DNA from 4 places in the Kyrpidia spormannii genome. Region 2 is predicted to be linked to each of the others. Evidence: riboswitches for the same ligand, from Rfam matches in the RefSeq annotation. Region 2 holds a riboswitch; each other region holds the start of a gene.

Region 1 (7,978 bases), 1.6 Mb from region 2:
GCCTCCACCTTGAGACTGAGAAAAAGATCCTTCCGGTCGTCTTCATAGTGAATCGCGAGAGCACGGCGTTCCTTGTCAGCAGCCCAAGACAGGCGCTCTTTCACTTCTTGGTCTGTAATTAAGATAAAATTCCACGGTTGCATAAAACCCACCGAGGGTGCATGATGGGCCGCCTCCAATATGCGATCGAGCTTGTCTTGTGGAATGGGGTCGGGAAGAAACGATCGAACATCACGGCGTGTTCGGATGACTTTGTAAAGTGCTTGTCTTTCCGTATCGGTAAACACGGTATTTCCACCTTTCCCTGATTGCCGCATTACCCGAAGGTCGGGCGCCTATCGGCCGCCGCTCGGGCAATAAGCGCAGACAGTTCTTCCACCGTTCTGGGGGGCCCACCATCATACAGACCCGCTTTGTTCAATTCCTCCCAGACCCTCCACAACACCGGTTTCGTCAGAGATACCCTTTTCAGAATGTCCGTGTCACTGAACACATCCTTGGGCAAGCCCTCGGCGAGAACGCGCCCGGCATGCATGATCACGACCCAATCCGCCCACGCATAGGCAAAGTCCACATCGTGGGTCGACAGAACGATTTGGATTCCTTGACGGTGTAAACGCTCTAACAATTCGAGCAACGCGTGAACCTGTCCAGGGTCGAGGGAAGCGGTGGGCTCATCGAGAATCATCACTTCCGGTTTCATGGCCAAAACTCCGGCCAACGCAACCCGCTTTTTTTGGCCGTAACTGAGGAGATGCACGGCTTTGTCCCGCAGATCCCAAAGTCCGGTGATGTTCAGTGCCTCCTCCACCCTCGCCTCAACTTCAGGCGGGGACAACCCCAAGTTCATAGGCCCAAAAGACACATCCTCCCATACATGACCGATCACAACTTGTCGATCCGGGTTCTGAAAGACGATCCCGACCTTGGCTCGCAGTCGAGCAAGCTCTTTGCGGGCGTACCGAACCTCCTGCCCCCGAAACAGGATTCGGCCGCGAAACGGGCGCAAAATCCCGTTCAAATGCAGGAATAACGTCGATTTTCCCGCACCGTTGGAACCAAGAAAAGCGACTTTTTTTCCGCGTTCAATACCTAGGGATACGCCCTGCAGAGCCTGGGTTCCATCTTCATAGTTATACTCGACGCCTTCTAATTCGAAGGTCGGCTTATCCATGCAACCGCCTCCCCACAAGCCAAGCCGCAACCGCCAGACCCACCACGGCCGCGCCCATCCAGGCGGCGGTTTTGAGACACACCGCCCATGGAGGCGGCAGGACAGTCAGTCGCCCGCGGTACCCCCGCGAGATCAGTGCTCGGTGAAGATCCTCCACCTCCAGGCGGCTCTTGACGGCCAACGCCGCCCCCAGACGACCAAGGGAAGACAAGCTCCGGCTCCATGACTGATACCCCAGCCGAGAGGACTGAGCCACATACGTTTGTTGAGCCATTTCCATGAGAATAAACAAATAGCGATACATGAGATGCATCACTTCCAAGAGAATCTCGGGCACGTTCACCCGGCGCAACATGTCCACGAGATCCGGCACCGGCGTGGTGAGCGCCAGGACGTACATCGAAGAGGTTACGGCCAGCGCCCTGACCCACACGGTCACCGCCGTCCGAACCCCTTCTCCGTTCACTCCAATCCACCAGCCGGGGATTCCATCCATCGACCAAACAAGAGAAAATCCTGAAGGCTGTACTTGAACCAAGAGCGGGATCGCACCAAGCGACAAAAACGACAACGGCAGCGCCATGAAGCGAAGGAACGCCCGTACGGGGATCCCGGCCCCGTATCTCAGGAAAAGTCCCGCGATCACAGGTATCATCGCCGCTACCGGGGTGGGAAAGACAAACGCACTTCCTCCCAAAGCCGCGGCAAAAACGGTTTTTTGCAGCGGATGGAGCCTGCGCCACCGGTTGGCATGGGCCCATCGATCAATCGGACTCATGGCGATCCCTTCTGCGGGCATGAAGATAGCCAATGGCATAGCCGACAACCCCGGCACCCAAGGCTGCCTGGAGGGAAAACAACAAACTCTCGATCTCACTGCCCGGGGGTTCCCATAAAGGGGAAAACCAGGGCCGGTAGTTCGGATCCAGTTGGTGTACCATTTCCTTCCCTTGATCATCCGATCCTTGGAACTCCGCTGTTCTGAGAGTCAATAACGGCAATGCCGCTAAAGCGACCGCCAATAATCCGAGAAATCCATTTTTCCCCCAACGCCGATGATGGTTATGCCTCATGGTGCGCCTCCTCAGCCAGGTTCATCGCTCGGCTCAGAACCTCGGGATTATATTTCATCACCCCGTTCACCATGATAACCGTGAGCAGCCCTTCGCTGACGGCGAGCGGAACCTGGGTGACGGCAAAAATCGATGCGAATTTCCAAAATGATGCCGCTACTCCCCCGATAGGGGCGGGAAACGCTAAAGCCAACTGGAACGACGTCGTAACATATGTCGATAAGTCACCCAAAGCGGCAGCAAGAAATACAGCTACTCCTCGCCCGAATCCATATTTATGGACCACACGGAATACAAGATAGGACACTGTGGGCCCGACAACGGCCATGGAGAACGTGTTGGCGCCAAGGGTCGTGATCCCGCCATGGGCCAGGAGCAGCGCCTGAAACAATAGGATGATGCAACCGACGACACTCATCGCCATAGGACCGAACAAAACGGCGCCCAGACCCACTCCGGTCGGATGTGAACTGCTTCCTGTGACCGATGGAAGCTTGAGAGCCGACAGCACAAAAGCAAAGGCCGCCGAAAGCGCCAATACAAGCTTCATCTTCAGATTGTCCCCGGCTTGTTTTTGTAAAGAACGAGTCCCGAGGATTAAAGCGGGCAGACATAACACCGCCCAAAAAAGACACCAACCCAAGGGAAGATAGCCTTCCATAATGTGCATGGCATAAGCTTGGCGCGGGAGCCAAAAGGCCATAAACAGAACCAGAATAACCCACCTGACCATCTTCACTCCCCCAAATCTTCGACCGTCTTGTTTTCTTCAGGACATAGCAAAACCCCTTAACCACGAACATGTTAAGGGGTTTTCAAACATCCGGACCATTCATCACCGCTCAAAGACCTGCTTTTCTGTGCTCCGCCAGTCCTGCGAAATCCCGCATCAAGCAGAGGACACCAGGCAAAGAACGGTGCGATCGCCTCACAGTGAACCACCCCCTATACCTCGTAGGGTAGAGTTCTTTTGGAAACGGGCCGGTATCCTGGCTTCGATTCATCACCGCCCTACGCCTTCCCAGTTTCCCAGTGGCGCCATGTAAGGCAGTTCCTCGTTACAGTGGCGGGACCGCGCGGGACTTGCACCCGACTTCCCGTTTTCCCGAGCCAGCGCTCTTTCCGAACAATGGCCTCGGGCACCCGTTCCAGGTATGAAATTGTTAAGAAAAGAACGATCTCTCACGCTCCAACACTGCAACTGTACAGATACGTCACCCGCCCACCAAGCCGGGTTTCGTTGAAAACAGTTTACTGACGATTGTATGGTCTGTCAAGCATGCGTCACATGATCCTTTTTTCGCAGTACTATGACCCACAAACATTACACAATCTTCAGATTTATAACGTTTCTATCTTTACACGCCGAGTCTATCATAGGACATGTCCGGTGATTGCCGGGCGTTGGAAGAATCAACAAAACAAGGAGGAGAGACGCATGAAGGAGCGGAGGATTGCACGAAAAAGGTGGGTGGCGGGTGCAGCCATGGCTGCGCTCATGTTAGGGACCGGCTTAGCACCGGGATCCGCATGGGCCCGGGAGGCCGGGCCTCAATCAAATGGCACCGCGGTCACCTCCTACGACTGGGTCGTGACCCCCGCTGGGAAGCAGGTCACCCTGGGAGATTTCCCGATGGGTGGCGCCCTCAGCCCAGACGGTCGATACCTGGTGGTCTCGAACGACGGGCAAGGCACCCAGTCCCTTCAAGTCATTGATCTCAAACAGCAAAAGGTCATTCAGACCATACCCTACAAGTCTCCGGAAGCCCTCTATCTCGGCGTGGCTTTTAGCCCGGACGGAAAGACGCTGTACGCCTCGGCAGGCGGTAACAACAAGATCCGCGTGTTCCAGCTTCGCGACGGCCAACTGTCCGAGCAATCCCCCATTGTGCTCATCGGTCTAACCCCGGGGCCCAAGGCCAATAACCAAAAGGGAAATGCGTATCCCGCGGGACTGACCGTTTCCGCAGACGGCGGCTTCTTGTATGTCGTCAACAACCTGTATAATACCGTGGTCAAAATCGACACCTCCACGGGCAAGGTGGTGGCCCAGGGGAACGTCGGCCAATACCCGTACACCTCTCTTCTCTCCCAAGACGGAAAAACCCTTTACGTCACCAACTGGGGCGAAGACACGGTGACCGCTCTGGATCCGGACACCCTACAGACCCAGGCCACCATCAAGGTCGGTCTTCACCCGAATGCCCTGGCCCTGAACCCCCGCACCGGCGCGATCTATGTGGCCAACTCGGACAGTGATACCCTCTCGGTGATCGACCCCTCCCGGCAAAAGGTCGTTCAGACCATTTCCCTCGCTCCCTATCGAGGCGCCCTGCCCGGAAGCCAACCGGATGCCCTCACCGTGAGCCCGGATGGCCGCACCCTCTACGTGGCCAATGCCGGCAACAACGACATCGCCGTCGTCGATCTCGGCAAAGGGTCCCCCACCGCCCGGGCTGATGTCAAAGGCCTCATCCCCACCGGTTGGTACCCCACTGGAGTATACACAACGGACAGGGGAAAGCAGATCCTGGTCCTTAACGCCAAGGGCCTCGGGGCCGGACCCAACACTCAAGGGCAGTATATCGGGAATATGATAAGCGGCACTCTTTCCATCATTGACGCCCCGAACCCAGGCGAACTCCTGCGTTACACCGAGCAAGTGAAGCGCAACAATCAACCCGCTTATGGGCCTGGGTCCAACGGGCGCCCTGGTGACGGCCGGACGGACCGGTTTCCCATCCCCCGATTCCTCGGCCAGGATTCCCCGATTAAGCACGTGATCTATGTCATCAAAGAAAATCGCACCTACGACCAGGTGTTCGGCGACATGGGCAAAGGCAACAGTGACCCGTCCCTGACCGAATTCGGCAAGGACATCACCCCGAATCTTCACAAGTTGGCCAACCAGTTCGTGCTCCTCGACAACACCTACACCGACGCCGAGGTCAGCGCAGACGGGCACAACTGGTCTACCGCCGCCGAAGCCAATGATTACGTAGAGAAAAACTGGCTGGCCAACTACAGCGGCCGGAACCGGGGATATGATTTCGAGGGCACAAACCCCGCGACCTACCCACAAAATGGATTCATCTGGAATGACGCGACAAAGTCCGGAGTGTCGTTTCGGGACTATGGGGAGTTCGTGGAGAAAGACTCCAAGACTGGCAAATGGGTTCCCACCGACCCCAGCATCGGGCAAAACTATGATCCCGATTATCCTGGTTGGGATTTGAACATCTCTGACCTGACCCGCTTTGACAAGTGGAATGAGGAATTTCAACAATACGTGAAAAATGGAAATCTGCCTCAGTTCGAGATCGTTCGATTGCCCAACGACCACACCATGGGCACCAAACCTGGAGCCCTCACACCCCAGGCCTATGTGGCCCAGAATGACTACGCCCTCGGAAAACTCGTCCATACGGTGAGCCATTCTCCCTATTGGAAAAACACGGCCATTTTCGTGATCGAGGACGATTCCCAGGACGGCTTGGACCACGTGGACGCCCACCGGACCGAAGCGCTGGTGATCAGCCCGTATACCCAACGGGGCGGCACCGTGGATAGCACTTTTTACGATACGGCCTCCATGTTGAAGACCATAGAACTGATTCTCGGCATGAAGCCGATGACCCAGTACGACGCCGCGGCCCTGCCGATGATCAACGCCTTCACCACCCATCCGGATTTTGCGCCCTACGACGCCGTGCCCCCGACCTATCCCCTCGACGCCCGCAACGGCCACAATGCCCCCATGGCCATGGTGTCCGAACAGATGGACTGGAGCCAGGAAGACGTGGCCTCGCCCAAGAAATTGGATGAAGTCCTATGGGCAGCGACTCATCCGGGACAACCGTACCCGAAAAAAAGCGAGGCGGACGGTAGCCCCAATGCGGCCAACGGCAGCGCCGGTGTTGCCGAAGCAGCCGATTAATCCCTCCGGATAAAGGTTGAGGGCCGTCCCTTCCACCGGAGGCCCTCCCTTTCTTCTCTCATCATTTCTACGAACAGTTCGTCACCCCGAACCGCCGCGCCGTTGTCCCCTCCCTTCCGAAGCCACCCGAGTGCCCGGTTCTTTGCGAATCAACTCGGCAAAGGCAGCCGCCAAACCGCCGGCTCCGTATCGGGTGCAAAAAGATTCTACCGCGCCCGAGCTGATCACCCGTCCCCGATTCAGAAAAATCACCTCATCGGCCACCTGTTCGGCCACATCGAGCTGGTGCGTCGAGAACACCACCGACCTCCCGCTCTTTTTGACCCCGACGAGGAGCTCTGCCAGGGTGTCCACCCAGTACGGATCCAGGCCATTGGTCGGCTCGTCCAGCACCAAAATGGGAGGCTCCGCCAGGATCGCTTGGGCGAAGAGCAGTCGCTGCTGCATGCCCTTAGAAAAGTGGCCAACCCGCTTGTCCCGCTCCGCCCCAAGTCCGACGATTTCCAAAACATCCCGGGCTCTTTTCTGGTCCAGCCCTTTGAGCCCCGCGAAAAAAGCAATGGTCTCCCAGGCGGTCAAACCCGGGGAGAAGGAAAAATCATCCGGCATGTAGCCGATCTGTTCGACATAAGCCCGGGTCCGCCGACCCGTTTCAATCCCATTGACTCGAATAACCCCGCTCGTCGGCCGCAGGAGGCCCACCGTCATGCGCAGGATCGTACTTTTGCCAGCACCGTTTCCGCCCGCAAGGGCCAACACCCGTCCGGGCGGAAGCCGAAAGCTGAAAGGATGGACCACCATATTGCCGCGGATCGTTTTTGAGATCTTTTCCCACTCCAGGCCCTTCTCACCCACGGCGTCGCCCCCTCTCCCAGACCCACACAGCGAGCGTTTGAAAAACCGCCAGCCACAGCAATCCGAATCCCGCCATCACCACCGGTCCCCAAGGCCCCGACGCCCCTTCCACCAACTGGACATAGGCCGGACCGAGGATCGATCCGGCCCCGAGCTGGATGACGGTGAACAGACGGACCAATTCGGCAGGATTACAGAACGTGAGAAGGGTCAACATCGGTTTTACGGCGCTATGGGGCATGAGATTTAACGAAGCAATGAGAAGGGTTGGCCAGGCGAGCACCGTCACAAACCACACCCCGACCCCCATGGTCAGCGCCTGCCAGCGATTGGCCGCCAGGGCCCCGATCAGGAGGGCAATCCCGAGGTACAACAACAGGATGGCCGCTGAAAAACCCAGGAACAGAGCCAGATCCGCCAGGGTCACCCCCTGCCCCAGCCAGGCCCCGACCAGACCGAACAGCCCGAACCCCACAGCCAATATCGACGCCAAAACGGCGACCAAGCCTACAAATTTCCCCGCCATGTACGCCCCGGAAGACAGAGTATAAGTCGAAAGCAGATCCCGGGTGCCGTCCTCCTTTTCGGCCGTCACGGAAAAAGCACCTAAGAGCAGCGTCATCATCGGCAGCAGATAGAGGATCAGGTTCATCATCGTCGCCGTGGCATGGGTATACGCCGGCAGCCCGGCTGCCCGGTTCGACTGGATCAAAACCAGAGCCAGGCTAAACACGCTGAAGAGAGCGAGAAATGAGTATGCCCAGGGATTCCGGTACCCCAGCTTCATTTCCCGCTTGGCAATGATCCATACAGCGCTCACTTGGGTTAGTGCCCCATTCCCGCGCCGCTCATATTACCTCCGTTCATGCTGCCGCCGCTCATGTTGCCCTGCATCTGTTCTTTCAGTTTTTTCATCATTTCCATGTTGCGGGCCCAGTT
Region 2 (7,978 bases):
GCACACCGGCCCGGACATCCTTTAAGGGGGCCGTGGGGCGCCAGGGCTGCCCCCCGCTCCGCTTCCCGGACGCGACTGCGGGTGCAAAAACAGGGGTACACCTCTCCTCGTTCCCGCAGCGCCCGAAACGCCGCTTCATACCGATCCACCCGCTCGCTCTGCCGATAAGGAGCATGAAGCCCCCCAACTCCGAAACCCTCATCCGGATCAAGTCCCAGCCACGTGAGATCCTCCCTCAACGCCTCCGCGTACACATCCCGGCTGCGATCGGGATCCAAATCCTCCACCCGCAGAACCCAACTCCCGCCGGACCCGCGAACCTGCAGCCAACTGAGCAGGGCCACCCAGGCGTGGCCCAGGTGCAGAAAACCTGTCGGGCTCGGGGCAAACCGGCCCCGGATCCCCTCCGCCATCACCGCGCTCATCTCCACCAACGGACAAATAGGATGTTACATTTTGTCGAATTCGTATGTCACTTATATCAAGATCCGGGAAAAGTATTGCGCCCCAATCCCCACCTCGGTACAATAAGAACAACATTTGGTTCCGGGAAAGGATGCGCTATGAAAACGGATACGCTGGAAAAGAATCTCCTTCGCCTGGTCCAAGGTCCGGGGGCACAACACCAGCTTGCCGTGCCCCAACTGATCGAGGCAGCCCTGCGCAATGGGGAGGCCGTCCTCACCGCTTCCGGCGCCTTGGCGGCGACCACCGGGAAATATACCGGGCGTTCCCCCAAAGACAAGTTTATCGTAAGAGAGCCCGGCAGTGAAACCCATATCCACTGGGGCACTGTCAACCAGCCCTTCGATCGCGACCGTTTTGAGGAGCTGGTCGATCGGGTGACCGATTATTTGACTGACAAAAACCGGTATGTGTTCGACGGATTCGCGGGCGCGGACCCGCGCTACCGGCTGCCCATTCGGGTAATCACCGAGCGGGCGTGGCACAACCTGTTCGCCCACCAACTGTTTATTCGCCCTTCCAGCGAGGAACTCAGTGGACATCAACCGGAGTTCACCGTAATTTCCGCTCCGGGCTTTCAAGCGGTACCCGAGCGGGACGGCACTCGCTCCGAGGCGGCAATCATCATCAGTTTTGAACACCGTCTGGTCCTCATCTGTGGCACCGAGTACGCCGGCGAGATCAAAAAGTCGATTTTTAGCGTGATGAATTATCTCTTGCCCCAACGGGGCGTCCTGTCCATGCACTGCTCGGCCAATGTCGGTCAAGAAGGGGACACGGCGCTCTTTTTTGGCCTTTCGGGCACGGGGAAAACCACCCTGTCCGCCGATCCGGAGAGAGAGTTGATCGGAGACGACGAACACGGCTGGTCCGAGGACGGCGTGTTCAACATCGAGGGCGGTTGTTACGCCAAATGCATCGACTTGTCCAGGGAGTTGGAGCCCCAGATCTGGGGAGCGATCCGGTACGGTGCAGTGTTGGAGAACGTGGTCCTCGATCCCGCCACCCGGGAGGAGTTGTACGACCGGCGGGATCTCACCGAGAACACCCGGGCCGCTTATCCGGTGCACCATATCGCCAACGCCCGGATCCCGGGTACCGCAGGTCACCCGCAAACGGTGATCTTCCTCACCGCCGACGCCTACGGGGTTCTGCCCCCCATCTCCCGGTTGAACCGGGAACAGGCGATGTTTCATTTCTTATCCGGCTACACGAGCAAATTGGCCGGGACCGAACGCGGGGTCACCGAACCGGAAGCCACCTTCTCCACCTGTTTCGGCGCCCCCTTCCTGCCCCTGCGCCCCTCGGTGTACGCAGAGATGTTGGGGCAGAAAATCGACCGGCACGGGGTGCGGGTGTTCTTAGTCAACACCGGTTGGACCGGCGGTCCTTACGGGGTGGGATCCCGGATGAAGCTAGCCTACACCCGGGCAATGGTGCGCGCGGCGCTTTCGGGCGCCTTGGACCGGGTGGAATACGTCCAAGAACCCTATTTCGGCCTGTCGGTGCCCAAGACTTGTCCGGATGTGCCCTCGGAGGTTCTGTTGCCCAAAAACACGTGGGCAGATCCCGAGGCCTATGACGCGAAAGCCCGGGAGTTGGCACGGCATTTCCGGGAGAACATCCGCAAGATGGATGGGGTACCGGCCGCCGTACTGGCCGCCGCACCTCCTATAAAATAGGCGGGTTTTCCCCGGGGCATTTTGTACGTGCTTGTGCATCGTCGTACAAAAACGCGCCGCACCCTCTTGATGAAGGCCGCGGCGCATTTTTTCCATTAGAATGATCGCCCACTCATCTTTCCGGAGATCCCTCCGATACCCGGGGATTCCGGGATCTACATCGCCCCATTTTTGACCTGAATGGCTGGGCGCCCCATCACCCAGTACCCAAATGAGGCGCCCGGTTACCCTGACTCCCGGGGCGCATCCGTTTGACACCGATCTGAAGGCATGGCGGCGGGTGCACCTCACCCCCGCTTAAACCGGATGCTCCTCGCTTTTTCGTTGGTCCGTTCCCACACCCACCCTTGGGCTTCCCAGTCGGCGATAGTTTGTCGAATCGCTTCCTCAGACCACTGATCGGCAGGCAAATACACCACCTTGCCGCGAATGTGGTTGGTCCAAATATACCCCCCGACAAAAAGGATCGTCAGGCCGAGAAAAACAGATAGAAGAATCAAGAATTGCATGACATTCGTTCCTTTCTATTGCCGCCGGGCATCGGGTCCGGTGTTGTCGCCCATTGTGCGCCACCTCATCCGCCTGCACTGCTCCACCCCTGGACATCCAAAGCACTCCAGGGCGGGGCCGGCAGCAGGATCTGAGGCACCCCCGCATCCGGATGGCGCAAGACCCGGGGTCGAATGCCGTACACCGACTCGATGTGATCTTCGGTCAGCACCTCCGCCGGCGATCCATAGGCCTCGGTGCTCCCGGCCCTCAACAACAAAGTCCGGTGTGCGTAGAGTGCAGCGAGATTGAGATCGTGAAGCACGAGAATCACCGCCGGCCTCCTGCCTTCCCTTCCCCGCCCCGCCGTGCCCCCGCATAGAAGGTTCAGAATCTGCATTTGGTGGCCAATGTCGAGGAAAGTGGTGGGCTCGTCCAGGATGAGCACGTCGGGCTCCTGGGCCAACACCATCGCCAGAGCCACGATCTGCCGTTGGCCGCCACTCAGATGGTTCACGGTCACCCCGGCGAGATCATTCAGCCCGGTTTCCCACAAAATTCGTTCAACCACCTGCCGGTCGTGGTTTGTTTCGCCGCGCCACGGCCTCAGGTGCGGATGGCGCCCCATCATGACCGTATCGTACACCGAAAACCCGCCGGCCACCAGGGGGGTCTGGGGCAATACCGCCATCCGCCGGGCCAACTGCCTTCTGGAATACGACGATACCGGCACTCCGTCCAGACTCACCCGGCCGCGATCCGGGGGCTCTATCCCCGTCACCAGGCGGACCAAGGTGCTCTTGCCCGCCCCATTTGGCCCGATTATCGCCAGGACCGTCCCCGGGGTCACGGAAAACGAAACATCCCGGAGAACCTCCCGGTCTCCGTATGATTTACAAAGCCCGATCGCTTCTAATCTCGCCCCGTCCATCTCGCGCCCCCTTCTCCGCACCCCAATTCGTCGACCCTGCCGCCCCCTCGCTACCGCCCCTGCCGGTGAAGCAGATACGCAAAAAATGGCGCCCCGCAAAAAGCGGTGATCGCCCCGATGGGGATCTCTTGCCCGGGAATCAAGGTGCGGGCGGCGTTATCCGCCCAGAGTAAAAATACGCCGCCCCCCAGGGCAGACAGCGGCAGCAAAGTACGGTGGTCCGGTCCAGCCAGGATGCGAAGCACATGAGGGACCACCAAGCCGACAAACCCGATGATCCCGGCTACGGACACCGCTGCCGCCGTCATGAGGGAGGACGCCCCCAAAATCACCAGCCGGGCAGCCCCCACGTCCACCCCGAGATGTGCCGCTTCCTCTTCACCCAGGGTCAGGACATTCAGGTTCCGCGCTTCCCACCAAACCATCGTCAACCCCAGGACAGTGGCGGGAACCAAACTCCAGATCAGCCGAGGATCCCGATTGGCCAGGCTTCCCAACAGCCATAGCATCACATTGGGCAGTCGGTTTGATGCGGCCACCATCAATACGGTGAGGATGGCTCCAAAAAACGATTGGACCACTACCCCGGCGAGAATCAGCGTATTGTTCCGGGAACCCGGCCCCCGGATCGAGCCCAGCCAAAACACCGCCGCCAACCCGACAAGGCCGCCGACAAAAGCCAGCCCCGGGACGGCAAACAAGCCGTACAGGCCCACCTGTCCCCCGAACAGAATACCCGCCACCGCCCCCAGGGCCGCCCCGGAAGACACGCCGAGGATAAAAGGGTCCGCCAGGGGGTTGCGTAACACCCCTTGATAAGCCGCGCCCGCGGCCCCGAGAGCCGCCCCGACCAAAAGGGCCAGAACCGCCCGGGGGAAGCGGATCTCCCATACCACCGCCTGAACCCAGCCCCCGGCAGCCTCCGGGGCTTTGGCACCCGGTCCCGCCAGTATCGCCCGCCAGAGGCTGTCCAGATCCGTGGCGGTCGGACCGATGGCCACACTGGCGGCCAGGGACAAGGCGACGGCGGCCAACCAGACCCCGACCCACATCCATGACCGACGACGATCTTTTCTCATGGCTGCGGCTCAGGGTTGGAACAACTGCGGATAGAAGAGCTTGGCCAGGGTTTCCGCTCCGTCGACGATCCGGGGGCCCGGGCGACTCACCAAGTCCGAGTCAACGGAATACACCCGGTTATTGCGCACGGCATCCACGACTTGCCACCCGGGCCGCTGTTTCGGCTTGTCCACGGCATCCGGCACGTAATATCCGTAGGTCACCACGATCACCTGGGGATTCTTTTGGATCAACATTTCGGCGTTCATCGGCTGCCACCCGTTTAGATCCGACGCCACGTTGATGCCTCCGGCCAGACGGATCAGCTCGTCCATAAACGTGTGGCTCCCCGCCGTATATAATTGGTTCGGATCGGCCTCCACGTAGACCCTCACCCGTTTGTCCGGTGGGATTTGCGACACTTTGGCCGCAATGGCCGAAGCTTTGGTCTTCATTTGATTGACCAAGGCCGCGGCCTGGGATGTACGGTTCGTGATCTCGCCCAGTGCCTGGATAGTCTGATAAACCGCCTCCAGACTTTGAGGGTCGTACACCACGGCAGTTAGCCCAGCGTTTCTCACCGTCTGAACAATGCTCTCATTGTGAGAACCGAGCACCACCAGGTCGGGGTGAAGGGCCACCAGCCGCTCGATGGGCGGGTTCAATCCGTCCAGGACCGCTTCCACCTTTTTTTGAACCCCCGGAGGATAGTTGTCCCACGTCGTGACGCCCACCACCCTCCGATCCAGACCCAGGGCAAACAGGATCTCCGTATGACTGGGGATCAAAGAGACGATCCGCCGGGGTTCCCGGGCAATGGTCACCGATGTCCCGCTGTCATCTTTGATCGTGAGCGGATAGTGGGTGACTGCCGGCGGACTCGCCCCTCCTTGGGGCGACGCGGAAGGAGCCGCCCCAGTTCCGCAGGAAGAAAGAATCAAGATCACCGCGAAAAGAACGAGGACCGTCCAGAACTTTCGCTTCCCATCCATTCGGACCATGTCCGAGCCTCCCTCATCTCCGAATGTGCCTTCTCCTCCGGGGGAGGGGCCGGGGAAAGGCTGTCTCCGAAGCAGGGCCGGGATATGCCCGGCCGGGCTCTTGACTGATTCCCGAAGCCCAAAAAGAAAACCCGGCTTTCGCCGGGGCGATACTGTTCGGGCGGCAGGGTCTTTACGTCCTTCCCCTCGCCGCCTCCCCCCGGCCTTTCCGCGAAGGCCCCTCGGGAGTTCGACCGGGTAGGTCTCCTGGCTTCCGGGTCTTCGCGCGCTTTCGCCTTCCCCGCGATGGGCGAGTGGCATCTTGAAAACGCACTCTCCGGTTACAGTGGCGGGACCGCCCGGGATTCTCACCCGGTTCCCCGTTACGCCCCGAAGGGCACCCGGCCTGTCTCCGTTGCACAATACATGAATCCGCATCCCCAGTATAACGACTCCCGCCTTGCCCGGCAAGCTGGCCTCCTTCTCAAACGACCGTTTGGATGATATACTCAACCTGTCCCCGAAGCCTCGGAGAGCAATCCCATTCACACGAAAGGAGACACGGCACCATGCATCCATTCACCCGCGAGCACGATGAACTGCGCAGTGCCATTCGGCAATTCCTGCAGAAAGAGATCGCCCCCCATGTCGACGAGTGGGAGCGGGCGGAGCAGGTGCCCCGGACCGTGCTGCGCAAGATGGGCGAACTCGGCTATTTTGGCTTGAATATTGCGGAAGAGTATGGAGGAAGTGGGGAAAATCCCTTGGCGGAAGCGGTGCTGCATGAAGAACTCGGCCGGCTCAACGCTTCGGGATTCGCCAATACCGTGGGCGTCCACATCGGCATCGCCATGCGCCCGGTCTATCGCTTCGGCACCGAAGAACAAAAACAAGCCTATGTGGTCCCCGGGGTTCAAGGAGAAAAAATCGGGGCCTTGGCCATCACCGAACCCGGGGCGGGATCGGACGTGGCGGCCATCAGCACCCGGGCGGTGCGGGAAGGCGACAGTTACGTCCTTTCCGGAAACAAAATTTTTATCACCAACGGGGTCTATGCGGATTTTTACGTGGTGGCGGCAAAAACCGATCCCCAGGCAGGGCATCGGGGTGTGACCTTATTTATCGTCGAGCGGGATGACGCAGGATTTCACGTGCAGCGCAAGTTAGAAAAAGTAGGAAACCACGCTTCGGATACGGCAGAACTCTTTTTCGATGAGTGCCGAATTCCTGCACACCGCAAGCTCGGGGAGGAAAATAAAGGATTTTATCTGGTGATGCACAATTTTCAATGGGAAAGGCTGATGATCGCCCTGCAAACCCTGGGGACCGCCCAGGCGGCCTTAGATATGGCTGTGGAGTACGCGAAAACCCGTCAGCAGTTCGGCGGCCCCCTCACCCAGTTCCAGGTCATTCGCCACCGGTTGGTCGACATGGCGGTGGAGGTGGAAAAGGCGCGCCAGTTGACCTATCACGCCCTGGACCTGTTCGCCCAAGGGGTGGATGCAGTGGCTGAAACCTCCATGGCCAAGCTCACCGCCACGGAAACGGCCTGCAAAGTGGCGGATGAAGCGCTGCAGATTCACGGCGGATATGGGTACATGGGCGAATATCCGATCCAGCGGGCTTGGCGGGACATGCGCGTAACCCGGATCTACGGCGGAACGAGCGAAATCATGAAAGAGATTATCGCCAAGCGGATGGGGCTTCTCCCCTAAAAGCAGCGGAGAGGGGGATGTGACCAGACCCTCAACGGTAGTCACGGATCCCCCGGATCTGCCCCTCGCCCCCTGCTGTATACTTGAATCTTCTCGGTCAGCCGGGTGTTGCGCAACACCGGCCGAGTGTTGCGCACCGCCAGGCCCAGGGCCCGGGGCATGCCGATCAACCCACAGAGCTTCTTCGCCCGGGTGATCCCCGTATAGAGGAGATTTCGGTACAAGAGGATGTAGTGGCTCGTGGTCATGGGGATCAGCACCACGGGATATTCGCCGCCCTGGCTTTTGTGAATCGTAATCGCATAGGCGTGGCGCAACTGATCCCACTCATCCCGTTCGTATTCGTGCAGGGCGTCGCCGAATCGAATCAGCAACACGCCTTCCTCGGGATCCACGTCTTCGATCACGCCGATTTCGCCGTTAAACACCTCTTTCTCATAATCGTTGCGCATCTGTATCACTTTGTCGCCCACCCGCCAAGCCCGCTCGCCTTTGCGACCGAAGGGGATTTCCTTTTTGCCCATCTGCCGGGGGTTCATCAGCTGCTGCAGTCGAATGTTCAACGCCTCGGTGCCAAGCTCCCCCTTTTTGGTGGGACTCAGCACCTGGATGTCGGCAGGCGAGTAGCCCTCCGCCAGGAGATTTTGCACCGCCTGC
Region 3 (7,978 bases), 1.6 Mb from region 2:
GCAGGTTCGCTACAGTTTTGTTTACATTTCGCTACAACAGTATCACCTTTCGTCCCCAAAAATGCCTTTAATTTCGGGTAAAGTAGTAGATGGGACCCGTTATCAATTAAAGGAATTTTTCGGGTTCCGGAAGGGGCGGGTCGAGGTGGCCGAGGTCATCCTCTTGAGTCGGATCCAGTTTGCAGTCACGGTGATCTATCATTTCTTGTTTGTGCCCCTGACGCTGGGCTTGGTCGTGCTGGTGGCGCTTATGGAAACGCGGTATGCGCGCACCGGCAACGAGCTGTATCGGCGGATGGCAGATTATTGGGGCAAACTGTTTACGATCAATTTTGCGCTGGGGATTGTCACAGGCATCACCATGGAATTTCAATTTGGTACGAACTGGTCGGAGTACTCGAAGTTTATGGGGGACATTTTTGGATCGCCTCTGGCCATTGAGGCGCTGCTGGCGTTTTTCCTGGAGTCCACGTTTATTGGGGTATGGCTGTTCGGGAAAGAGCGCTTTCCGAAACTCCGGGCTCTGTCCATGTGGATGGTCGCCATCGGGACCAACATCTCCGCCCTCTGGATCATCACGGCGAACGGTTTTATGCAAAACCCTGTCGGCTATACAATCCAGGATGGACGGATTAAGCTCGAAAGTTTCCTGCAGGTGGTCACAAACTCTTACACGTGGTATATGTTCTTCCACACGGTATTGGCCAGCTATATTGTCGGTGCGTTTTTTGTCCTCGGAGTGAGTGCCTATCATCTGCTCCGCAAACAGCACGTGGAGTTTTACAAAAAATCCTTTCAGTTCGGTCTGGTTATGGCCTTGGTCGCGACCTTGGCGGTCCCGTTGGTCGGGCATTTTCAAGGGATTCACACGGCGAAGGTGCAGCCTGCCAAGGCAGCGGCTTTTGAGGCCGTGTGGGAGTCCGGGCCGAATCAACCCTTTACCGTGTTCTCCATCCCCGATCCGGCGAATGAAAGGAATTTACTCGATTGGGGCAAAATCCCGGGCGTCGGTAGTTTGATGTACACGAATTCTTTCAGTGGATACGTGACGGGCTTGAAGGACATTCCAGCCGATCAGCGGCCGAATGTCCCGGCGGTTTTCTGGAGCTTTCGTCTCATGGTGGGCCTTGGATTCTTGTTTCTCGGCCTCGCTTGGTACGGCCTGTACCTGTGGAGAAAGGGGCGCTTACTGGATTCCCGGCGGTACCTCAAGTTGCTGTTGTATTCCATTCCGCTCCCTTACGTGGCGATCAACCTGGGCTGGGTGGTTACGGAGATGGGTAGGCAGCCGTGGATTGTGTACGGTTTGATGAAGACCAGTCAGGCTGTTAGCCCCATCGCCCTGGGGGACATTCTCTTCTCCCTTACTGGGCTGGTGGTCTTTTACACGTCGCTGATCGTCGCGGATGTGTATCTGTTGCATAAATACGCGGTCCGGGGCCCGGTGGACCCGCCGGCAGAGGGCTCGGTCAAGCGCGGCGGCAAAACCCCGGCCCGTGCGGCCCAGGCGTAGTTGCAGCAAGGAGGGGAACACGATGTTGAGCCATGAAACGTTGGCAGTGATCTGGTTCGGTTTGTGGGCGGTTCTTTGGATGATGTATTTCACTCTGGACGGGTATACCCTGGGGGTGGGTATCCTGTACCCCTTCGTGTCCCGTTCGGAGCGGGAGGAAAAGCAGTTACAGGAGACGGTGGGGCCTTTTTGGAACGGAAACGAGGTGTGGCTGATTACCGCCGGGGGAGCGACCTTCGCCGCTTTTCCCCTCGTATATGCGATGATGTTCAGCTACTTGTACGTGCCGCTTTTCCTGATCCTGTTTGGCCTGTTTTACCGGGCGATCGGGCTTGAGTTCATGCACAAAGACCGCGGCCGGTTCTGGCGGGCGAGCTGGAAATGGGCCTTTTTCGGCGGCAGTTTGCTCGTGGTACTGTTGGTGGGCGTCGCCTTTGCGAACATGTTCTACGGGCTGGCTTTCGATGCCCACGGGAATCAGACGAACGTGTTGACCTTGTTGAACACCTACGGAATTCTGGGAGGACTCACGTTCCTGTCCCTGACGTTGGTCTCGGCGGGGTCCTGGGTGGCCCATAAAGTGAGCGGGCCCCTGGAAGGGCGCATGTTGTCTGTCGCCAACGTGGCCTGGTTTGTCGCAATTGGCCTTTACGGTCTATTTATGGTGGCCACGGCCAACCGGACCCAGGTTTTGGACAATTTCAACCGGCTGCCCTTTTTGTACGTCGTGCCCGCCCTAGCCGTGGTGGCCTTGGTCGCGGCGAAGTTCTATCTAGGGAAAGGCCGGGCCCTGGCAGGATTTTTCGCGAATTCCCTGGTGATTTTCTTGACCGGGGCCACGGGATTCATCGGCATGTTTCCGAACATGCTGATCTCGGCCACCGACCCGGCAGCTAGTGTCACCCTCTATGAGGCGGCCGCCAGTCCGCGAACTCTGACCATTATGCTGGTTGTGGCGGTAGTACTCGTTCCGGCGGTGATCACGTATCAGCTTTGGGCGTACCGGAAGTTTGCGACCAAGATCAAACCGGAGGAAGCAAAGGGGTATCATTAACCGGACGGGGACGCGACCGGTTTGCGGGAAGTGCTGGACTACCATCGAAGGAGCCTGGCCGGTGGTTTTGGAACCCGGCCAGGTCTTTTTTTTGTATCGGGGCACAGGCCGGCGGGATCCCGTGGTTCTTTTTCGCCACTGTAGCAGCCCTGAAGATGGAGCCGCGGGATATAATGAACAATAGGTGCAGAGAGGGGAGGCGGTGTCAGCGTTGGCCAGAATCACCCGGGGAGAGATGGGGGCGGCTCTGCCGCTCCGGGCGGTGCGGCAACGGGCGGGGTATCACTGGTTTGTGGTGGGAACGGTGTGTATCGGTGCCTTTATGGCCGCTCTGGACGCCAGTATCATCAACATCGCCTTGCCGGTACTTAAAGAGCAGTTAGACGTCGGCATGCATATTATCGAATGGGTCAGTCTGGTCTATCTGTTGACCCTCGGGGGACTGATTGTCCCCTTCGGTCAGCTGGCGGATCTGTTCGGCCGCAGATGGATGTATGCCCTCGGTTTTACCGTATTCATCGCGGGTTCCGCGATGTGCGGCCAGTTGTTTCTCGCTTTGCAAGGAGTCGTGCAGCAAAGTGCAGCGCCCCTCGGTGCGATGATTGGCGCCTTTCGGGGGTCTTTTCTTATAGTGGCGGGGATTGCCGCCGTAACCTGGATCCTTTCCTCATCAAGGGTCTTTGATCCTGTACAAAAATAAGGGGTGTTCCCCATGACAACAACTAATAATAAACCCAACCGCTTGGCCAGGGAAAAATCGCCATATCTGCTCCAGCACGCGTATAACCCAGTGGACTGGTTCCCTTGGTCCGAGGAGGCCTTTGAGAAGGCCAAGAAGGAAAATAAGCCCATTTTCTTGTCGATCGGATACAGCACCTGTCATTGGTGTCACGTCATGGAACGGGAATCCTTTGAAGATCCCGAGGTGGCGGAACTTCTGAACCGCCATTTTGTGGCGATTAAAGTGGACCGGGAGGAGCGGCCGGACGTCGACCATCTGTACATGGCCGCGTGCCAGGCCCTGACCGGGCAAGGAGGTTGGCCGCTCACCGTGTTCTTAACACCGGAAAAAGAACCCTTTTACGCCGGAACTTATTTTCCCAAGCGGAGTCGATATGGCCGCCCGGGGCTGATGGAACTGTTGACCCGGGTGGCGCAGTTGTGGGAAAAGGGGGCGGACCGCGTCAAAGACGCCGGGAGGCATCTCACCGGCCAGATCGGGGAAGCCCTGGGTCGGACGGCCCAGGGAGAGGTGGATGCGGGAACGCTCACCCGGGCCTTCGAGCAGCTTTTAGCCAGCTATGACCACACCTTTGGCGGGTTTGGCCAAGCCCCGAAATTTCCCCGGCCCCACGATCTTTTGTTTTTGTTGCGGTACGGGGTGCGCAGCGGGCGGCGGGAGGCTTTCGATATGGTGCAGGGAACCCTCGAGGGGATGCGCCGAGGGGGGATCTGGGATCACGTCGGCTTTGGATTTGCCCGGTATTCCACCGACCGGCGTTGGCTCATCCCGCATTTTGAGAAGATGCTGTACGATAATGCTCTTCTTGTTCTGACCTATCTCGAAGCGTACCAAGCGTTGGGGGACCAGCGATGGGCGCAGACAGCCCGGGAGATAGTCACTTACGTGCGCCGGGAGATGACCGATCCCGGGGGTGGATTTTACTCGGCGGAAGATGCGGATTCAGAAGGGGAGGAAGGAAAATTTTACGTCTGGACGCCCCAGGAGATCGCAGAAGCGGTGGGGCCGGAGGATGGTGAGGTTCTCTGCCGGTACTTTGGTGTGACGGAGGAGGGGAATTTTGAAGGCGGCCGATCGGTGTTGAATGAGATCGATACGGATGTCGATTTGCTGGCCCGGGAACTGGGAATGACTCCCGAAGAGATCGATGGGAAGGTCCGCCGGGGGCTGGAGATTCTGCGCTCGGTGCGGGATCGTCGGGTACACCCTCATAAAGACGATAAAATTCTCACCGCCTGGAACGGGCTGATGATCGCGGCCTTGGCCCGGGGGGCTCGAGTGCTCGGGGATGCGGACTATCTGGTATCCGCCCGGCGGGCGGCGGAGTGGCTGTGGCGGACTTTGCGCCAGGGGGACGGCAGGCTGTTGGCGAGGTATCGGGATGGCGAAGCGGGGATCCTGGGTTATTTGGACGACTACGCCTTTTATATCTGGGGTTTGTTGGAGTTGTACCAGGCCGGCGGAGATGTGGTGTGGCTGCGGCGGGCGATTCGGCTGGCGCAAGATGTGCGGACGTTGTTTTGGGATGAGAATGAGGGGGGCTGTTTTCTGACCGGGTCGGATGCGGAGGCGCTTTGGTCCCGGCCCAAGACGGCGGAGGACGGAGCCCTGCCTTCCGGAAACTCCGTCCTGGCCCTGGACCTGCTGTGGCTAGGCCGCCTGACGGGGGATCCGGCCTGGGAGCGGTGGGCGGAGGCCCAGCTTCGGGCTTTTGCCGGGGCGGTGTCCCGTTATCCTGCCGGATACACGTTCTTCTTGACGGCCTGGGATTTCGCCGTGGGGCCTTCCGAGGAGATCGTGGTGGCCGAACCGGTTCGCGATGAAGCGGGGGACAGCGGGGAGGATTTCGTCGGGGGACCGCAGGCTCAGGGCTCCTTTGCCGCGGCCCGCTGGCCGGCAGAAGTTCGGCGCCTGTATCTCCCCCGGGCTCTGTGGGTGGTGAGGCCGGATGGAGCGGAGGGGGATCGGGTGTCGGAGGTGCTGCCCTGGGTGAGTGGCCACCGGTCGAAGGGTCGGCAGACCCAGGTGTACATCTGTCGGGGAAATGCCTGTGAGCGCCCGGTGCTTTGGGCGGAGGCCCTTCAGCGGCTGCAAAGCATTGGCTCCGGGTTTGTGGAGGAGTAGATTCCCGTTTCGGGATCTTTTTCTTAAAGACGGAACTGTAGTATACTTTGGACGACGGACAATGGATGGAAGACAGGGTGCGCCTGATCGGCGCTGAAAAGGGAAGTCCGGTGCAAGTCCGGCGCGGTCCCGCCACTGTGATGGGGAGCCGATCCGCAGGGGTCATTGGGCACGTTGCCTGAGAAGACGCGGAAAGGTGAAGATCCTCAGCCAGGAGACCTGCCCTGTCCGACAACCGGCCGCACACCTACGCGGATAGGGGGGCGCGAACATGGTCGTGGTGTTTTCTATGGAGAACACTCCCGGGCGGCGCTCGGGGGGCATTTTTGTCTTTGGAGCCGGATTCGACGGGCGGAAGCGGGGTGGCCGGTCATGACGATCTCGGTGGTGGCCCTCGGCGGATTGGCGCTGGCCCTCGGATTTCGGCATGGAATTGATTGGGATCACGTGGCGGCGATTACGGACTTGATTGCCGGAGGAACCCACCGGCTTCGGGGTCTTTTTTTTGCGATGTTGTATGCCCTCGGCCATGGGACGGTGGTTCTGTTGCTCGGGATTCCGGTCATCGTCGCGGACGTTCACGTGCCGGGGTGGCTGGGGCGTGTCATGGAACCGGTGGTGGGGGCGACGTTGATCGCCCTGGGCGGCTGGGTGTTGGTGATGTTGTTCACGGGAAGGCATGAGCTTGCGGTCCGGAGCCGCTGGATGCTGTTGTACCAAGGGGTGCGGCGGGGGTGGAGACGGCTCTGGCGCAAAGATTCCGGGGGCGCCGACGCGGAGTTGGGGGCGGGTGGAGCCTTTACCGTCGGGGTGATTCACGGGGCCGGGGCCGAAACGCCCACCCAATTGATGGTATTTGCCGCGGCGATGCAGGCCGGGGGGCGCACGGCCGCCCTGGGGGTATTTTTCCTGTTCGTGGCGGGCATGCTGGTGGCCAATCTTTTGATTTCCCTGTTGACGATGATGGGGTACGGACTGGCGGGGCGACGGATGGGCTGGAGGGTGGTCTTGGCGGGCTGTACATCGGTATACAGTGTGGTGGTGGGCATCGTGTTTTTGATCGGTCAAGCCGTAGGATTGCCGAGCCTGGCGGGTCCTTGAACAGCGTGTTCATCCCTTGGAGGACGAACCGGAATTCCGGTATGATAAAGGGAGGACGTTGGTCCGCGAAAGTTCCGGCCCACGGGGCCTGGGGTGGTGAATAGGCGCGTGCACACCATTGACTGGGATCGGTTTTTGTTGCCCTATGAGCAGGCTGTTGAAGAGCTCAAGGTGAAGTTTCGCAGTATCCGGAATGAACTCAAGCGAAAAGAAGAGTATTCGCCCATCGAGTTTGTGACCGGGCGGCTGAAGAAAGTCTCCAGCATCCTCGATAAAGCGGCCCGGTTGGGCATCCCCCTTGAACGGGTGGAAGAGGTGCCCGATATCGCCGGTATTCGCATCATGTGTCAGTTTGTCGACGACATTGATCGGGTGGTCCAGCTCATTCGCCAGCGGGACGGCAGGGACATGGAGATCGTGGAGGAACGCGATTATATTCGGCACCAAAAGGACAGCGGCTATCGCAGCTACCATATCATTATTCGGTATCCCATCCAAACGGCCGAAGGGGAAAAAAAGCTGCTCGCGGAAATTCAGGTCCGAACCTTGGCGATGAACTTCTGGGCGACCATCGAACATTCCCTGAACTATAAATACAAAGGCAATCTGCCGACCCAAGTTCGGGAGCGCCTCCGGGCGGCCGCCGAGGCGGCGTTTCAGCTAGATCGGGAGATGTCCGAGATTCGCGAAGAAATCAAGCAGGCCCAGCGGCTGTTTGAAAGGAAGTCGAATTTGGTTTCCTCGATTCTGAGGGATCTGGAACAATTGGAATCCTCGGGACAGGTGGAGATGGCGACGGCCTTTCAGGAACGGCTGCACGGGTTGGCGGGAGATTTTGAAGGCCTGCGGCAGTTGGCGGAAGAAGTCAAAGAGTGGCTGGTGCAAAGTGGAACCGGCATTACGCACTAGGGGGGGGTCGGAGTGAAGGTCCTGCTCGCGGCGCTGAACGCGAAATTCATTCACTCTTCCTTGGCGCTTCGTTATCTTCGGGCCGCGGCGGAAGGGGAGTTCGACGTACTGCTCCGGGAGTTCACCATCAAGGACGATCCGTTGCGGGTTTTGTCCGAGGTGGTGGGCGACCGCCCGGAGGTCGTCGGATTTTCCTGTTATATTTGGAATGTCGTTGAAACACTGAAAATCGTGCGCCTCTTGAAAAAAGTGTCTCCGGCTACACGGGTGGTGTTAGGGGGACCGGAGGTCTCTTATGACACCTGGGAGTGGATGGAAAAGTGGCCGGAGGTGGACGCCATCGTCATCGGAGAAGGGGAGGCGACGTTTCTGGAGTTGCTCCGGGCCTGGAGGGACGGAGGCGATCTTGGCGAGATCGCTGGCCTGGCCTTCCGCGAGGGGGACCGGGTGAAGATTGCGCCTCGCCGGGGCTGGATTGAACCTTTGGACGCGATCCCCTCTCCTTACCGGGGCCACCTGGAGGAGTTGGACAATC
Region 4 (7,978 bases), 1.6 Mb from region 2:
GTGGCCCGGGGATCCCACCCGGTTCGCCACGACCCCGACGATGCGGACCCGGGGGTCGAGGCGCTGAAAGCCGAGCACCACCGCCGCAGCGCTCCGGGCCATGCTGTGCACATCCACCACGAGGATCACCGGAACCTGGAGCAGCCGGGCCACCTGGGCGGCACTCCCCCGGTCATTCCGGGGGTCTTTGCCGTCGTAGAGCCCCATGACCCCCTCGATCACCGCCACATCGGCCCCGGCACACCCGCGGAAAAAGCTTTCGCTAAGCGCTTCCTCGGGCACCATCCACGTGTCCAGGTTGCGGGCCGGCCGGCCCGTCACCGCCCGGTGAAAGGTCGGGTCGATATAATCCGGTCCCACTTTAAACCCCTGCACCGTCAATCCCCGCCGGCGCAATTCCGCCATCAGCCCCACCGTGAAGGTGGTCTTCCCCGCCCCGGAGTGGGTGCCGGCAATGAGAAGGCGCGGGCAGGAACTGCCGGAACTTGGTTTCGCAAGGGCCTTCCCTTTCACGGGCCAGCCCCCCTTTCCACCGCCCCGTTCTGGAGATCCGGACATTTTCTCGCCACGGACAGAGTGACATTTCCAGAAACGATTTTGTCGACGAGCAGCCGGTCGGTGCCCGCCGCCCGCATGGCCGCAGGTTCACTGACTCCGTAAGCCCCGGTGTAGCGATACACCATCTCCGAAGGGTGCCGCATGGGCATCTCGTTCAGTTCAACCGGAGTGTAGGCAATCAGGGGCCAACCGCGATCTCGGCACAGCGCCACCAGACCCGTTTCATCTTTTTTGCGGTCGATTGTCGCCACCGCCGCCACGCTGTCCACCGCCAATCCCTTCGCCCGGAGGGTCCCTTCCACCACCTCCTCAATCTCCGCCCGGGGGGTGCCCCGGTTGCACCCGATCCCCAGAATCAGGGATTTCGGGCGGTAGACCACCCAGTAAGGAGCAAACTGACGCAGCTCCTCCTCGGACCAGATCCGGTCGGTGATGAGGAGCAAAGCCCCAAAGCCCGGCAACCCTTGCCGGGCACGCTCGGCCACCGCCCCCCGGGCTTCCTCCAGGCTGTCACACCGGTGGATGGTGGGCGGCAAAGGGGTCGGGCGGGTCCACCAACCCCGCTCTCCGGCCTCTTGGAGAACCAAGACCGGCTCCTCGTTGACCACCGCCGCCGATGCCGGAGTGACGTGGCGGTCGTCGGCCAAAGTCCAGCCAAAAGATCGACCCAGGAGGTCCACGGCGATGGTCCGGCCCACATCCGAAGCCGTGGTGATGACGGGCTGGGCACCGAGAACCTCGGCCACGCGCTCGGCCAGGCGGTTCGCTCCCCCCAGGTGTCCGGAGAGGACAGAGATGGCAAACCGCCCGGCGTCATCCACCACCACCACCGCAGGATCGGTCTTTTTGTCCCGCAGCACCGGAGCGATCATCCTCACCACCGCTCCCAGGGAGATAAACAAAATCCAGCCCTCGTAGCGGTGAAATCCATCTTGAAGCAACTCCCGGACACTCCCGGAAAAGGGCGTCGCCCAAAAGGAACTGAACGTCTCGCCCTCCTGAGCTCCCCCGGCTGCCCGGAGGTCAAATTTCTCACTGTAGTACACATCGACGCCGCCCAGCCCTTCCGCCGTCCGCCAGGCCAATTCCACCCCGTGTTTGGTGATCGCCACCGCGGCGTAAGGCTGGGGATGATCCGGCCACGGCATCACGGCTCCTCCCCCCCGGGGGCATCCCCGGCCCGTACCGCCCGCCGGTACCGATGGGCAAAAGTGGGATCGTAAAGCCGGGATTTTGGCCCATCGGGACGGCGCAGCCCGGGGTCCAGGGCCGGCCCGGCCAAGATCAAGGCGTGACTTCGGATTTGGGCGTCCCGCATGTCCTCGACAATTCGGCCCAAGGTGGAGCGGACAACCACTTGGTCCGGCCAGGTGGCTTTGTACACCGCCGCCACCGCGATATTGTCCTCCCATCCCGCCTGCCGCAGGGCGTTTCGGACATCCCCCATGAGCCCCGCCGACAGGAACAGCGCCAAGGTGGAGCGGTGCCGGGCGAGGGCGGTCAACTCCTCGCCCGGCGGAACCGGCGTCCTCCCCGCGGCCCGGGTGAGGATCACCGTCTGGGTCACTTCGGGCACCGTCAGCTCCGCCCCCAAAACCGCCGCCGCGGCAAAAACTGAGGAAACGCCGGGAACGATCTCCCAGGGGATCCCCGCAGCGTCGAGCCGGGCGGCCTGCTCAAGGATCGCCCCGAACACCGACGGGTCCCCGGTATGGACCCGGGCCACCCGCTGACCCTGCTCGGCGGCATCGATCATCCGCCCGGCGATCTCTTCCAGGGTTAGCCCCGAGCTTTTCTCAATTCGGGCCTCGGATTTCGCTCCCCTCAGCACCTCGGGATTCACCAGGGAATCGGTGTACAGAATGAGATCGGCTTCCTCGATCAGGCGCTTGCCCTTGACGGTGATGAGTTCCGGATCCCCCGGCCCTGCACCGATAAAATACACTTTGCCGATCCCCGGGCGGCTCATCGTTCCTCCCCCTTTTTGACGATCATCAGGGTGAGGTATTCCAGTTCCCGGCCCCGGAGCTCCCGGACATCCCGAAAGACCTGCTCATCGGGGGTCCCGCATTTGGTCACCACCGCCGCCCGGTCCACCAAGTGCAGCTCTTCCAAAAGATCCACCATCATATCCATGACTTTTGCCACTTTCAAAAACACCACGGTGTCGTGGTCCGCCAGGGCCCGGCGCATGGCCTCCCGGTCATTCACCGCGGGGATGATGCCCACTCTCTCGTCCCCGTCCGCCAAGGGAATATCCAGCCGGACCGCCGCTCCGCCCGGAGAAGAGACCCCCGGGACCACCTCCACCTCCACCCCGGGGTGAAGCCGGCGCAGGAGCCGGACCAGATGAATGGCCGTACTGTACAGATACGGGTGACCCTCGGTGATAAAGGCCACGTCCCGGCCGGCCGACAACTTCTCCCACACCCGGTTCACCGTCTCCTCCCACTGAATCCGCAATTTTTCCGGATCCCGGGTCATGGGAAAGACCAAACCCAACCGTTCCGGGCCCGGGGTGGGCAGCAGACTTTCGACGATGGAAAGGGCATAGCTTTCCCCGGAGCGCATTTTTTGCGGATATGCCACAACCGGAGCTTCCCGCAGAATCCGATGGGCACGCAGGGTTAGCCACTCGGGATCCCCCGGCCCCACCCCGAGCACGAACAATTTCCCCAGTCGATCAGCCATTCTCGTTCCCAGCCCCTTCCTCCGCCCGTCGGGCGGCCACGATGTACACCGGATCAAAAGCTTCAAACCGGGTGAGATCCTTAATGGGGCGGCTGCGGGCCACCTGGATCAGCGTCACGTCCACCGCCATCCCCCGATTTCGCAGCCCCTCCACCGCCTGATAGAGATTTTCAAGCGTCGCGGCGTTCACCACAATGCGGCCCCCGGGCCGCAGGCGCCGGACGCAGACGTCCAGCAACTCCTCCATCCGCCCGGCGGTGCCGCCCAGAAACACCGCGTCGGGGTCAGGAAACGCCTCGAGTCCGTCCGGGGCCGTGCCATGCACCCAGTGGACCGGGCGGTGGAATTTTTCCACGTTGCGGCGGAGGTTCTCACAATCTTCCTCATTTTTCTCGATGGCGTACACCCGTACCCCCTCCGCCAACCCCGCCGCCTCGATGCCCACCGAACCGGTACAGGCCCCGATATCCCACATCACGGCACCCGGGCGAATGTGCAACTTCGCCAGGCTGACCACCCGGACTTCCTGTTTGGTGATCAGCCCACGCTTGGGTTTGCGCTGAAAAAACGCCTCATCGTCAATCCCCAGGGGCCAAACCGCCTCCCCCGATGCTCCTTTTTTATGGGCCTCCGCCCCAGTCCCTCCTCCGTCTTGCCGGCGGCGGATCACCACCACGTTGAGGGGGGCGAACTCCTGCTCCGCGGCGTCTGCCACCGTGTACCATCCCGTCCGCTCATCCGGCGCTCCGAGGTTCTCCGCAACGAACACCTCCACCTCCGAAAGCCCCGCCTTCTGGAGTGCCCTGGCGATTCTCCCAGGCGTACTCCCGTCCGACGTCACCAAGGCGACTTTCGCATGGGTGCGCACCCAGTCCACCACCGGCTCCACATCCCGCCCGTGCACCGAAGCCAAAAAGGCGTCCTGCCAAGGCTCTTTCATCCGGGCAAAAGCCAACTGAACCGAAGAGACGTGGGGGTGGATCTCCACCTGTTCGGGGCCGAGTTTTTTCGCCAAGTACGCCCCGATGCCGAAAAAATTCGGATCCCCCGAGGCCAGTACCACCACCCGGCGGCCTTCCCGGCGGACCTGATCAATGCGGCCCACCGCCCGGGAAAGCCCCTCTTGCACCGCCAGGACCTCCCCGGAGTATTCGGGAAAATAGTCCAAATGCCGCCTTCCCCCCACTAACAGGTCAGCCTGTTCAATCCATCGCCTCACCGGGACGGGCAGTCCCTCAGCCCCGTCCGCTCCGATGCCGATGATCCGGACCGGTTCCACGGCCTCTCCCCCCTTCCGATCACGCGCCCCTCCAAATCGCAGAGGATCATTTCCACCCCGAAGGCTCCTCCGACGTGCTCAGAAGCGCGTGCACAGATCTCTTCGCACAATCGCTCAAAAAATGCATGGTACCCCTTCGACCAAAGGACATCCCCGATCTCCTTGGCGGTATTCGCCCGACGAATTCCTTCCGCCTCGGAGGGCGGCACTCCGGACTGAACGGCCAGGTCGGCCAGCCACCCCGGGTCCACCGACGATCCTTTTGAATGGAGATGCATGTGTCCCGCCGCGGCCTTGGAGAATTTTCCAATCATGCCGCAAAGGGTCACTTTTTCCACGCCCCGTTTGGCGCACTGCTTGAGAGAAAACCCCAGAAAATCCCCCATTTCGATAAAAGCCTCTTCCGGGAGATGGGAAAGCTCCCGCATGGCCACCTTTTCACTGCGCCCCCCGGTAGTCAACACCACCTGCCGGCACCCCGCCGCCGTGGCCACACTGATGGCCTGGGCTACGCTGGCCATCCACGCCGCCGTGGAAAAGGGCTTGACAATCCCCGTGGTACCCAGGATTGAAATTCCTCCGATGATCCCCAGCCGGCCGTTCATCGTCTTTTTCGCGATCTCCTCGCCCCCGGGCACGGAGATCACCACCCGAATCCCGCGCCGCCCCAGCATCTCCGGCCCCGCCGCCTCTTCTGCGGCCTGGCGGATCATCCTCCGGGGCACCGGATTGATGGCCGGCTCCCCCACGGGCACGGCCAGCCCGGGCTTCGTCACCCGACCCACTCCCTCGCCACCCTCGAGTTCAATCCCCGGCTCTCCCCGCCAACTCACCGTGGACCAGATCCAGGCGCCGTGGGTGGCATCGGGATCGTCCCCGCCGTCTTTGATCACGGCGCAGGCGGCGCGCTCCGGCGTAAACGATAAACCTTCCACGGCGAATCGCACCCTTTGCCCGGCCGGGAGCCCGATTTCCACCTCGGACAGCGGCTGTTGGTGAACCAGGGCCCATACGGCTGCTTTCGTCGCCGCCGCAGCGCAACTGCCAGTGGTATAGCCGTGGCGCAGCGGCCGCTCCGGCGGTTCGGTCATCTCGCCCCCGCCTCCGATACGGCCAACAGAGACAGGGCATTGACGATGGCCACAGCCACCGGACTGCCCCCTTTGCGGCCCTCATTGGTGATAAAGGGCGGCTGATCCAGACCGGCCAACTGCGCTTTCGATTCCGCCGCCGATACGAACCCCACCGGCACGCCGACGATCAGCGCCGGGCGCGCCTCCCCCGCCCGGACGAGGCGAATCAACTCCAACAGGGCGGTCGGGGCGTTACCGATGGCCACGATCCCCCCTTCCGCCATCCGGGCCGCCTTGCGCATCGAAACGATGGCCCGGGTGGTTCCCTGGCGCCGCGCTTCCTCGGCCACGTCCGGATCGGAAATCAGGCAGTGCACCCGCCCCCCAAACCGCTCAATCCGCGCCTTGGAGATCCCCACCTGAACCATCTGGACATCGGCCACCACCGGCCGTCCCTCCCGGATGGCCCGAATCCCCGCTTCCACAGCCTGGGGATGAAACCGCAGCGACCTCCCCAGATCAAAATCTGCACTGGCGTGAATCACCCGTTGGACAATGGAAAATTGTTCTTCCGTAAAAGAATGCTCCCCCAGTTCTTCCGCAATGATGGCAAAACTCCGGGCCTCGATCTCCTCGGGCCGGACTGTCGACGGCACAAACTCGCTCACCCCATCTCCCCCTCCCCGCTGCGGGTACAAAAAAACCCCCGACCCATCGGTCGGAGGCAATATGCGTTGACGCCTGGCGGGCCTCAAGAGCCCGGAATCGGCACACCGCACCCCATACCGCGAGGGTCTGCCGGCGTTTCCATCAAGGTAGGTCTCCTGGCTCCCGGGTCATCGCGGCCCTCCGTCTTCCCCGCAGCTAAGCGAGTGACGTCGTCCTCGGCGGACGTGGAGGGCAACTCGTCCGGTCACAGTGGCGGGTCCGCTCGGGATTCTCACCCGATTCCCTGTTACCTTCCGCCGCAGCGGAAGCACCTTGACGTCGTTGCCACAAACAGTCATGCTTGAAATTGGATGAAGATAAGATTCGTTGTAAGCATAACTCACGATCCGGGACCGTGTCTAGAGCCGTTTTCGCCGATCCCATCTGTCCTGCCACCGAGATCCTGGCTTTTCAACTTTTTTGACCGAAAAATGTTCCCGTGAAGAGGTGGTTCTCCGATGCTGTTTCTCCTTGCCGGTACCAGCGACGCCCGGGCCCTCGGCGTTCAGTTGCAGAACGCCGGCTACCCGGTATTGGCCTCGGTGGTCACCGAAAGTGCCGCATCCTCTTTGCGTAAGGAGGGGCTCTCGGTCACCGTGGGCCGCAAATCCGCCGATGAAATGGCTAGGCTCTTTTCCGAAAACGGAACCCGGGCGGTGGTGGACGCCAGCCACCCCTTCGCCGAAGAAGCGTCGCGAAACGCCATGGAAGCGGCCACGATTGCCGGTATTCCCTACATCCGGTATGAACGTCCGAGCTCGGAATTATCCGAACATCCAAACTTACACTTAGCGCGGGACTACCGCAACGCCGCAGAGCTCGCCGCCTCCTTCGGCGGCACCATTTTCTTGACCACCGGCAGCAAAACCCTGCCCATCTTCGCCGAAGTCCTGTTGAAAGACCCGACCATCCGGATGATCTGCCGCATTCTCCCCACCGAGGAAAATATGCGCACCTGCACCGCCCTCGGCATTCCTCAGCGAAACATCGTGGCCATGCAGGGTCCGTACACCTCGACGCTCAATGCGGCCTTCTATGAACATTTCGGCGTGACCACCCTGGTCACCAAGGAGAGCGGCTCTGAAGGCAGCGTCATGGAAAAAATTCAACCCGCTCTGGACCGTGGCATTCATACTATCGTGATCTGCCGTCCGGGCATTCAATATGAGCACCTGTGCCACAGCGCCGGCGAAGTACTGGAAACACTGGACCGCCTGCCTTAGGCGGGCGGCCGTTTCCACTTCGCACCAACCGCTGGATCCCCTCGATCACCCGGCCGATCGCAGCCACAACGATCGAAAGGGACAGGGCGGATGCCCAGAAGCTCCTTTTGGGAGCTCGCACCGCCTGAACCTTCAACCGAGCGCCGTCCACATCATCTCCGTTTCCAGGGCGGTCTTCTCGGCATCTCGCCGATCATCGATTCTTCATCATATAAATCTCCCGATCGTGCTCGCCGATTTTGCGATCGTAAAAAGCCAAATCCGCTTTCGTAACCATGTTCGTTTCAACGTGTTGCAGCCGCTGATCGATACCGATGGTTCTGGCGTCGATCTCCAAAACGGCCTGGCGCATATGCGGAAATTCTTCCAAGATATGCTCGACATGTACGACCCGGCAGTCCACATCTCTCACCCGCTCTTCGACAGTGGACAACCGGCTCTCGACC

Evidence for each region. A riboswitch is a leader RNA that binds a small molecule or an ion and turns the genes downstream of it on or off. The one in region 2 is predicted to bind cobalamin.
Region 1: it holds a riboswitch for cobalamin, as region 2 does, so the genes downstream of both, CVV65_RS04100 (energy-coupling factor ABC transporter permease) here and CVV65_RS12250 (ABC transporter substrate-binding protein) in region 2, are expected to answer to the same signal.
Region 3: it holds a riboswitch for cobalamin, as region 2 does, so the genes downstream of both, CVV65_RS03530 (HoxN/HupN/NixA family nickel/cobalt transporter) here and CVV65_RS12250 (ABC transporter substrate-binding protein) in region 2, are expected to answer to the same signal.
Region 4: it holds a riboswitch for cobalamin, as region 2 does, so the genes downstream of both, CVV65_RS03555 (precorrin-8X methylmutase) here and CVV65_RS12250 (ABC transporter substrate-binding protein) in region 2, are expected to answer to the same signal.

What each region holds. Positions count from the first base shown of each region.
Region 1 is NZ_CP024955.1:829,220-837,197, reverse strand. Features, by position in the region: gene bluB (5,6-dimethylbenzimidazole synthase) at 1-287, opposite strand, end outside; gene CVV65_RS04115 (energy-coupling factor ABC transporter ATP-binding protein) at 317-1,174, opposite strand; gene cbiQ (cobalt ECF transporter T component CbiQ) at 1,167-1,952, opposite strand; gene CVV65_RS04105 (energy-coupling factor ABC transporter substrate-binding protein) at 1,939-2,247, opposite strand; gene CVV65_RS04100 (energy-coupling factor ABC transporter permease) at 2,237-2,980, opposite strand; cobalamin riboswitch at 3,210-3,409, opposite strand; gene CVV65_RS04095 (bifunctional YncE family protein/alkaline phosphatase family protein) at 3,686-6,184, shown strand; gene CVV65_RS04090 (ABC transporter ATP-binding protein) at 6,266-7,039, opposite strand; gene CVV65_RS04085 (ABC transporter permease) at 7,032-7,859, opposite strand; gene CVV65_RS04080 (nitrous oxide reductase accessory protein NosL) at 7,865-7,978, opposite strand, start outside.
Region 2 is NZ_CP024955.1:2,436,476-2,444,453, forward strand. Features, by position in the region: gene gluQRS (tRNA glutamyl-Q(34) synthetase GluQRS) at 1-425, opposite strand, end outside; gene pckA (phosphoenolpyruvate carboxykinase (ATP)) at 564-2,147, shown strand; gene CVV65_RS12235 (hypothetical protein) at 2,435-2,656, opposite strand; gene CVV65_RS12240 (ABC transporter ATP-binding protein) at 2,722-3,567, opposite strand; gene CVV65_RS12245 (FecCD family ABC transporter permease) at 3,618-4,646, opposite strand; gene CVV65_RS12250 (ABC transporter substrate-binding protein) at 4,656-5,627, opposite strand; cobalamin riboswitch at 5,847-6,026, opposite strand; gene CVV65_RS12255 (acyl-CoA dehydrogenase family protein) at 6,176-7,321, shown strand; gene recD2 (SF1B family DNA helicase RecD2) at 7,363-7,978, opposite strand, start outside.
Region 3 is NZ_CP024955.1:708,451-716,428, forward strand. Features, by position in the region: gene CVV65_RS03505 (DUF5654 family protein) at 1-1, shown strand, start outside; gene CVV65_RS03510 (cytochrome ubiquinol oxidase subunit I) at 146-1,513, shown strand; gene cydB (cytochrome d ubiquinol oxidase subunit II) at 1,539-2,567, shown strand; gene CVV65_RS17055 (MFS transporter) at 2,770-3,267, shown strand; gene CVV65_RS03525 (thioredoxin domain-containing protein) at 3,280-5,433, shown strand; cobalamin riboswitch at 5,492-5,674, shown strand; gene CVV65_RS03530 (HoxN/HupN/NixA family nickel/cobalt transporter) at 5,806-6,534, shown strand; gene CVV65_RS03535 (GTP diphosphokinase) at 6,628-7,443, shown strand; gene CVV65_RS03540 (B12-binding domain-containing radical SAM protein) at 7,456-7,978, shown strand, end outside.
Region 4 is NZ_CP024955.1:718,141-726,118, reverse strand. Features, by position in the region: gene CVV65_RS03585 (cobyrinic acid a,c-diamide synthase CobB) at 1-513, opposite strand, end outside; gene CVV65_RS03580 (cobalt-precorrin 5A hydrolase) at 510-1,706, opposite strand; gene cobM (precorrin-4 C(11)-methyltransferase) at 1,706-2,527, opposite strand; gene cobI (precorrin-2 C(20)-methyltransferase) at 2,524-3,249, opposite strand; gene cbiE (precorrin-6y C5,15-methyltransferase (decarboxylating) subunit CbiE) at 3,242-4,528, opposite strand; gene CVV65_RS03560 (cobalt-precorrin-5B (C(1))-methyltransferase) at 4,465-5,619, opposite strand; gene CVV65_RS03555 (precorrin-8X methylmutase) at 5,616-6,269, opposite strand; cobalamin riboswitch at 6,399-6,600, opposite strand; gene cobK (precorrin-6A reductase) at 6,768-7,532, shown strand; gene CVV65_RS03545 (tropomyosin) at 7,726-7,978, opposite strand, start outside.